2 linked regions of the Methyloferula stellata AR4 genome follow. The protein of the gene in region 1 interacts with the protein of each later gene in a pairwise test. Links are inferred from orthologs where the notes say so. Each region holds a gene or a part of one and is shown on either strand. Other genes may lie near its edges. The genes, in order: A3OQ_RS0111990 and A3OQ_RS0111055.

What was found.
Region 2: the proteins of A3OQ_RS0111990 (region 1) and A3OQ_RS0111055 interact in binary tests that used the Escherichia coli proteins (3 or more experiments, as listed by UniProt). The link is inferred for Methyloferula stellata AR4 from one-to-one orthologs.

Annotation. Positions count from the first base shown.
Region 1 is NZ_ARWA01000001.1:2,434,128-2,437,272, forward strand. Bases 89-2,912 are described here. They hold A3OQ_RS0111990 (cysteine desulfurase), read left to right. Parts: upstream 89-791; coding sequence 792-2,033; downstream 2,034-2,912. Other genes in these bases: A3OQ_RS0111985 (SufB/SufD family protein), read left to right, coding at 89-692; A3OQ_RS0111995 (iron-sulfur cluster assembly protein), read left to right, coding at 2,050-2,448; A3OQ_RS0112005 (HesB/IscA family protein), read left to right, coding at 2,637-2,912. In the rest of the region: more of A3OQ_RS0111985, read left to right, coding at 1-88; more of A3OQ_RS0112005, read left to right, coding at 2,913-3,008; A3OQ_RS0112010 (GlcG/HbpS family heme-binding protein), read left to right, coding at 3,131-3,145. UniProt on the Escherichia coli protein: Cysteine desulfurases mobilize the sulfur from L-cysteine to yield L-alanine, an essential step in sulfur metabolism for biosynthesis of a variety of sulfur-containing biomolecules.
Region 2 is NZ_ARWA01000001.1:2,260,881-2,263,896, forward strand. What follows is about bases 267-2,961. They hold A3OQ_RS0111055 (SufE family protein), read left to right. Parts: upstream 267-1,247; coding sequence 1,248-1,676; downstream 1,677-2,961. Other genes in these bases: A3OQ_RS22095 (sensor histidine kinase), read right to left, coding at 267-440; A3OQ_RS0111050 (hypothetical protein), read left to right, coding at 778-1,143; A3OQ_RS0111060 (Ros/MucR family transcriptional regulator), read right to left, coding at 1,793-2,221; msrB (peptide-methionine (R)-S-oxide reductase MsrB), read left to right, coding at 2,671-2,961. In the rest of the region: more of A3OQ_RS22095, read right to left, coding at 1-266; more of msrB, read left to right, coding at 2,962-3,016. UniProt on the Escherichia coli protein: Participates in cysteine desulfuration mediated by SufS. Cysteine desulfuration mobilizes sulfur from L-cysteine to yield L-alanine and constitutes an essential step in sulfur metabolism for biosynthesis of a variety of sulfur-containing biomolecules.

The sequences.
Region 1 (3,145 bases):
CCGGCCAGACTTTCGGCGCCTTGATTTTCTCGGTCGCCGACGAAGCCGATGTCGGCCATACGGTGATGCTGACCAAGACAGCGGTCGGCAGCGTTCGGCTTGACACCTTCATTGTCGAGGTGGGCGCCAAAGCGAAATTCGACAGTTTCGCGCTGATCGCCGGCAGCGGCCTCGTCCGTCGCCAGATCTTCATGCGCTTTGCCGGAGACGAGACGGTGGGCTCGCTGCGTGGGGTATCCCTTCTGCGCGGAAAAGAGCATGCGGACACGACTTTGTTCGTCGAGCATGTCGGCCAAGGCTGTGTCGGCCGCGAGACCTTCCGCTACATTCTCGACGATGAAGCGACGGGTATTTTCCAAGGCAAGATCCGCGTCGCCCCGGGTGCGCAAAAGACCGACGGCAAGATGCTGAGCAAGGCTCTGCTGCTGACCGATATGGTCGCGATGAACAACAAGCCCGAGCTTGAAATCTTCGCCGACGATGTCGCTTGCGGCCACGGCGCTACGTGCGGCGGCTTGAGCGAAGACCAGATCTTCTATCTTCAGTCCCGCGGCATTCCTTATGCGGATGCGGAGTCGCTTCTGCTTGAGGCTTTTGCCGGTGAGCTGGCAGACGAGATTCAAAACGAGGCTCTCGTCGGAACCTTTAGGACCGAGATTGCAACCTGGCTCAACGAGCGGGTCAAGAAGTAATGGCCTGGATGCGCATGGCAGGAGCGGCCGGATATTGCTCTTGCCTGCCCAACGGATCGAGCACGGGGCTTTGCACTGGGCTCAGATATGGTGCGGACAATGAATAAGCATATCACCGATGCGCCTTTGGACGTGATGAAGATCAGAGAGGATTTTCCGATCCTCTCGATGGAAGTCTACGGCAAACCGCTCGTCTATCTCGACAATGCCGCTTCGGCGCAAAAGCCGAAGGAAGTCGTCGATCGCATGGTCCGCGCGACCTATACCGAATATGCCAATGTGCATCGCGGACTGCATTATCTCGCGACGGCCGCGACGGATGCTTTCGAGCAGGCGCGCGAAAGCGTGCGCGCCTTCTTGGGAGCCGGGTCGGTCAACGAGATCATCTTCACCAAATCGGCGACCGAGGCCATTAATCTGGTCGCGGCCTCGTTCGGCCAGGCCTTCATTCAAGAGGGCGACGAAATCGTCCTCTCGATCATGGAGCATCACGCCAACATCATCCCGTGGCACTTCCTGCGCGAGCGCAAGGGCGCGGTGATCAAATGGGTCGATGTCGACGACGAGGGGAATTTCTCCCTCGAGGCCTTCGAGAAGGCCTTGTCGCCCAAAACCAAGATCGTCGCCATGACGCATATGTCGAATATGCTCGGCACGGTGACGCCGGTGAAGGAGATCGTCAAAATCGCGCATGAGCGCGGGATTCCGGTCCTGATCGACGGTTCGCAAGGCGCCGTCCATCTCGAAGTCGATGTCCGCGATCTCGATGTCGATTTCTATGTCGTGACGGGCCACAAACTTTATGGCCCGACGGGCATCGGCGCTGTCTATGGCAAGACGGAATGGCTTGAGAAGCTGCCGCCCTTCCTTGGTGGCGGCGAGATGATCAACGAGGTCACGATGGATACCGTGACCTACAACGAGCCGCCGCATCGCTTCGAGGCCGGCACGCCGCCGATCATCCAGGCGATCGGGCTCGGCGCCGCGGTCGATTACATGCAGAAGATCGGGCGCGCCCGCATCCATGCGCATGAAATGGCCTTGAGCGATTATGCGCATGAGCGTCTGGGCAAGATCAATTCGCTCAAAATCTTCGGGCATGCGAAAGGCAAAGGCGCCATCGTCGCCTTTGAAATGAAAAACGCGCATGCCCACGATGTCGCGACGATCATCGATCGTTCCGGCATCGCCGTGCGGGCTGGAACGCATTGCGCCCAGCCCTTGTTGAAGCGGTTCGGCGTCACTTCGACGTGCCGTGCCTCCTTCGCCGTCTACAATACATTCGAAGAAGTCGACAAACTCGCTGAGGCCCTGATCCGGGCCGAAGGTTTGTTCGCCTGAGAACGAGGAGCGATTTATGTCCGAGGCTCAAACCGCAGACGCAGAAGCCACAACGGTTCCGCCGAACGACCCACAGTGGATCTTCTCCGACGATGTTTCGGAGAAGGAGCGCAACCGCTTGAGGGGCGATTGCGTCGCGGCCTTCAAGACGATCTTCGACCCGGAGATTCCCTGCGATATCTACGAGCTGGGTCTTATCTACAAAGTCGATGTCGACGAGAACCGGTTGATCCGCGTCGAGATGACCTTGACGGCGCCGGGATGTCCCGTCGCCGGACAGATCACGGAATCGGTCGAGACGGCCATCGGCACAGTGCCTGGCACCCTCGGCGTGGTCGTGAGCATCGTCTTCGAGCCGCCGTGGGAGCAGGGCCGCATGTCGGACGAGGCTCGGGTCTCGCTCGATATGTTCTGACCTTGAGATGTTTCGCGGCCTTAGCGGTCGCGAAACCGTTCAATTCATCTTTCCTTCTGATAAGCGGCTGAGAAATCAGCCGCTTTTTTATTGCCGGCGGGCTGCCTCGCCTGCCAGAGGCTGCAAATCGGCGATTGAGTCCCCATATCCGGATCACGAAATGGACTTCAGGGCTCAAGGAGCTAGGCATGGCCTCGAGATTTGCAATTATGTCCGTGACGGAGGCGGCGGCGGCGCGCGTCCGGGACTTGACGGAAACAGCCGGAAAGCCGGTGCTGGGTCTGCGGGTTGGCGTCAAGAACGGCGGCTGCGCCGGCATGGCCTATACTGTCGAATTCGCCGACGAGCTGGGGCCGCTCGATGAGGTTGTCGAAGACAAAGGCGTGAAGCTCGTCGTCGACCCGAAGGCGCTCATGTTTTTGCTCGGCACGGAGATGGATTATGAGACGAGCACTGTCTCTTCCGGCTTCGTCTTCCGCAATCCCAATCAGGTTGGGTCATGCGGCTGCGGTGAATCCGTCACATTGAAGCCGGCCGATGCGGTCAGCGCTTCCTCCTGAAACAAAGCTTGCCACGACCCCGCGCGGCAAGCTTTGACTTCGGCCTTTCGGCGGATAGGCTTTGGGCTTAGGCCTAATAGAATTGGCTCATTGACCAGCAAAGATAAACGCGGGGGGAAATCATGCGCGCCATTTTT
Region 2 (3,016 bases), 170 kb from region 1 along the record:
AGCGCGGCGGCTGCCAGCGCCGCGCCATAGCCGCTTGCCGAAATCAACAGACGGTTGGCCGTGAGCACGCTTTGAAGCGGCGCCAGGATCAGCCAGGCAAGCGCCGCCTGATAGGGCGCGCCGCCGCCGACCGCGAGCGTGACGCCGACGGCGATAAAGCTGAAGCTCGAAAGGGCTTGTGCGACGGCGAACCGACCCGTGCGCCAGACGAAAGCCAGTCCTGCCAGCGGCACCATGGCAAAGATGAAGGCCAATGTCTGCCAGAGTGCCGGCGCGCCGTGAAAGGCAAGATAGAAAGGTGCGATGGCACAGGCGGCAAAGCTCATCGCGAGCTGCAGCAGCATAAATCCTTTATGGCGGGTTTTTTCGGCGAGATCGTTCAGAGCGCCTTGATGGAGCAAGGTGCTCGCCTGATCTTCGAAACGCACAAAATAACTCAAGGCCGAACTCCAGCCGCAACCCACCGATGAAGAGAAGGTCACGCTCTCTTCCGGAGAAGACAGTCGCAGGTGCGCCTTAAGTGAACCCTAAGCAACCTGAGCAAAACGGGTGAATCAGGCGCAAAATCAAATCCAAAGCCGTGCCAAACCAGCGAAACTTCGGCCTATGGTTTAAAAGCTCTTGTCAGCTCCGCTTCATGCTGACTCAAAAGTGAATCAAGTTGGCGCGATTTGAGCGCGAACTTTGGCGGGGCCTTTATCCGCCCGCGCTATAAAACCCAAAGTGGCCTGGATCGGCCATCCAGTTTTCCTCATCCCGCTCTGGGGGATAGCGCCTATGTTCTTTCTCATTCGCTGCGTGTTCTGGCTGACGATCGTCTTTCACGCGATGACCTGGCCGCAGGAGACGCCATCCGCGCAAGCGGCGGGCAGCAGCCTGCAGGACGGGATGATGAAAGCCGCGGCGGGCGTGGCCGGAGATCTCGCGACGGCCGCGGGTAGCCTTGTCAAGGCCAAGCTCGAAGAGGGATGTCTGAAGGTGCCGGCCGACTGTGTCGCTGCCGCTGCGAAGCTGCCGCAAATTGTCGCGACGACGCAGGCCCCGGCAGTAGAGGTGGTTCCCCCGAAGCGGCCGCTCCGATTGGCCGAAGGCGAGTCAAGCCGGCCAGTGACTATGCATAAGGCGTCCGTGCAGCACAATTGAGCATAGTCTTCGGCTATGTGGCAGCGCGAAATTTTTATAGCCTCATCCCCCCTTCCGCCGATATACAGAGAGCAATCATTTCTCTCTAGATCGTCCGGTCAGCTATGAACCTCGAAGAAATACTCGACAACTTTTCCTTCCTCGACGATTGGGAAGACCGTTACCGTTATCTGATCGAACTCGGCCGCGCGCTCGATCCTCTGTCCGATGAAGCGCACAATAGCGCGAATAAGGTTCTCGGCTGCGCCAGCCAGGTGTGGCTGGAAACGACCATCGTGAAGGACGAGTCGGGAAAGCCGGTGCTCAATCTGAAGGGCGATAGCGATGCGCATATCGTGCGCGGGCTGGTGGCTCTCATTCTCGCGATATATTCAGGCCACACCGCCTCGGAGATCCTGAAGACCGATGCGCAAGACCTGTTTCAAAGCCTCGGCCTTGCCGCGCATCTGACGCCGCAACGCACGAATGGCGTGCGGTCCATGGTCGAGCGAATCAAGCGGGATGCGAAGGTCGCCGAACAGGCCATCGCCTGACCGCAAAACGGACGGCGCCCCGATTGGGGGCGCCGGGATCGGCTTTTGGCGTTAAATTCTAAAGCAATCGGATAGGGCGGGTAAGCAGGCCGCGAGCCTGCTTTGCTTCCGCGGTCCTACCTCTTCGCCGCCGGGACCCGCCGGCGCTGCTGTCCAAGCCCCATTTCCTTGGCGAGGTTCGAGCGGGCTTTGGCGTAATTCGGGGCGACCATTGGGTAATCGGGCGGCAGGCCCCATTTTTCACGGTATTCGTCCGGGGACATATTATATTGTGTCCGCAAATGCCGTTTCAGGGACTTGAACTTCCGGCCGTCTTCCAAGCACACGATGAATTCGTTGGTGATGGACTTCTTCGTCGGCACGGCGGGCTTCGGCGCTTCGACGGGCACAATGACATTTCCCGCCGTGACGCGGATGAGGGCCGAGTGCACGTCATTAATCAAACTGGGCAGATCCGAGGCCGGAACTGAATTATTGCTGACATAGGCCGAGACAATGTCCGCGGCCAATTCGATATAATTATCGGAACCAGATGTGTCGCTCATGCCGCTCATCATCCTGAAAAGGTGCGCATCATCAATTAAACCGTGATGTCTTATGGTCAATCACGGTTATTTAGGGTCTATCGGATGGCTCAGATAACTATTGTGCGATTTCGAAGGAATCGACTTGTTAGTGTTGCCTTATTTTTATGACGAAAACTTACCGCCCGCAAGTAGCGGGAAGCTTATTTCTTGTGTTTCAATCGAAATCTTTAAAAGAGCTGGAAATTGCATAAGGACTTATGGAAAAGCGGTGCGGGAGCGCCAAATAACGCGCCCAGGATATAGGGTCACAACTGGTTCCGCATCTCCGAACCTATATATAAGCCAATGACTTAAAAGGCTCATTTTAGATCCAGTTAAAAGCGGTAAAGAGGTTCCGTCGCGCCGATCGCGCTTGGCTGGAGCCGGCTTCCCCAAGCGACTAACCTATGACCGAACCGGAGGACACTATGTCGAAAGATGAAGTCAAAAACAAAGTTGTGAAGACCGATGCGGAGTGGAAGGAACTGCTCACTCCGGAGCAATATGCCGTCGCGCGCAAGCACGGCACTGAACCGGCTTTCACCGGCCCGAACTGGGACCAGAAAAAGCCCGGCATCTATTCTTGCGTCTGCTGCGGAGAGCCGCTTTTCACCTCGGACACGAAATATGAGTCCGGTACCGGTTGGCCGAGCTTCTACGCGCCTGTCGATAAAGAAGTGGTCGACGAGCATGTCGACAATTCGCATTTCATGCAACGCGTCGAGATCAGATGCGCCAAATGCGAAGCGCATTTGGGTCATGTCTTTCCGGATG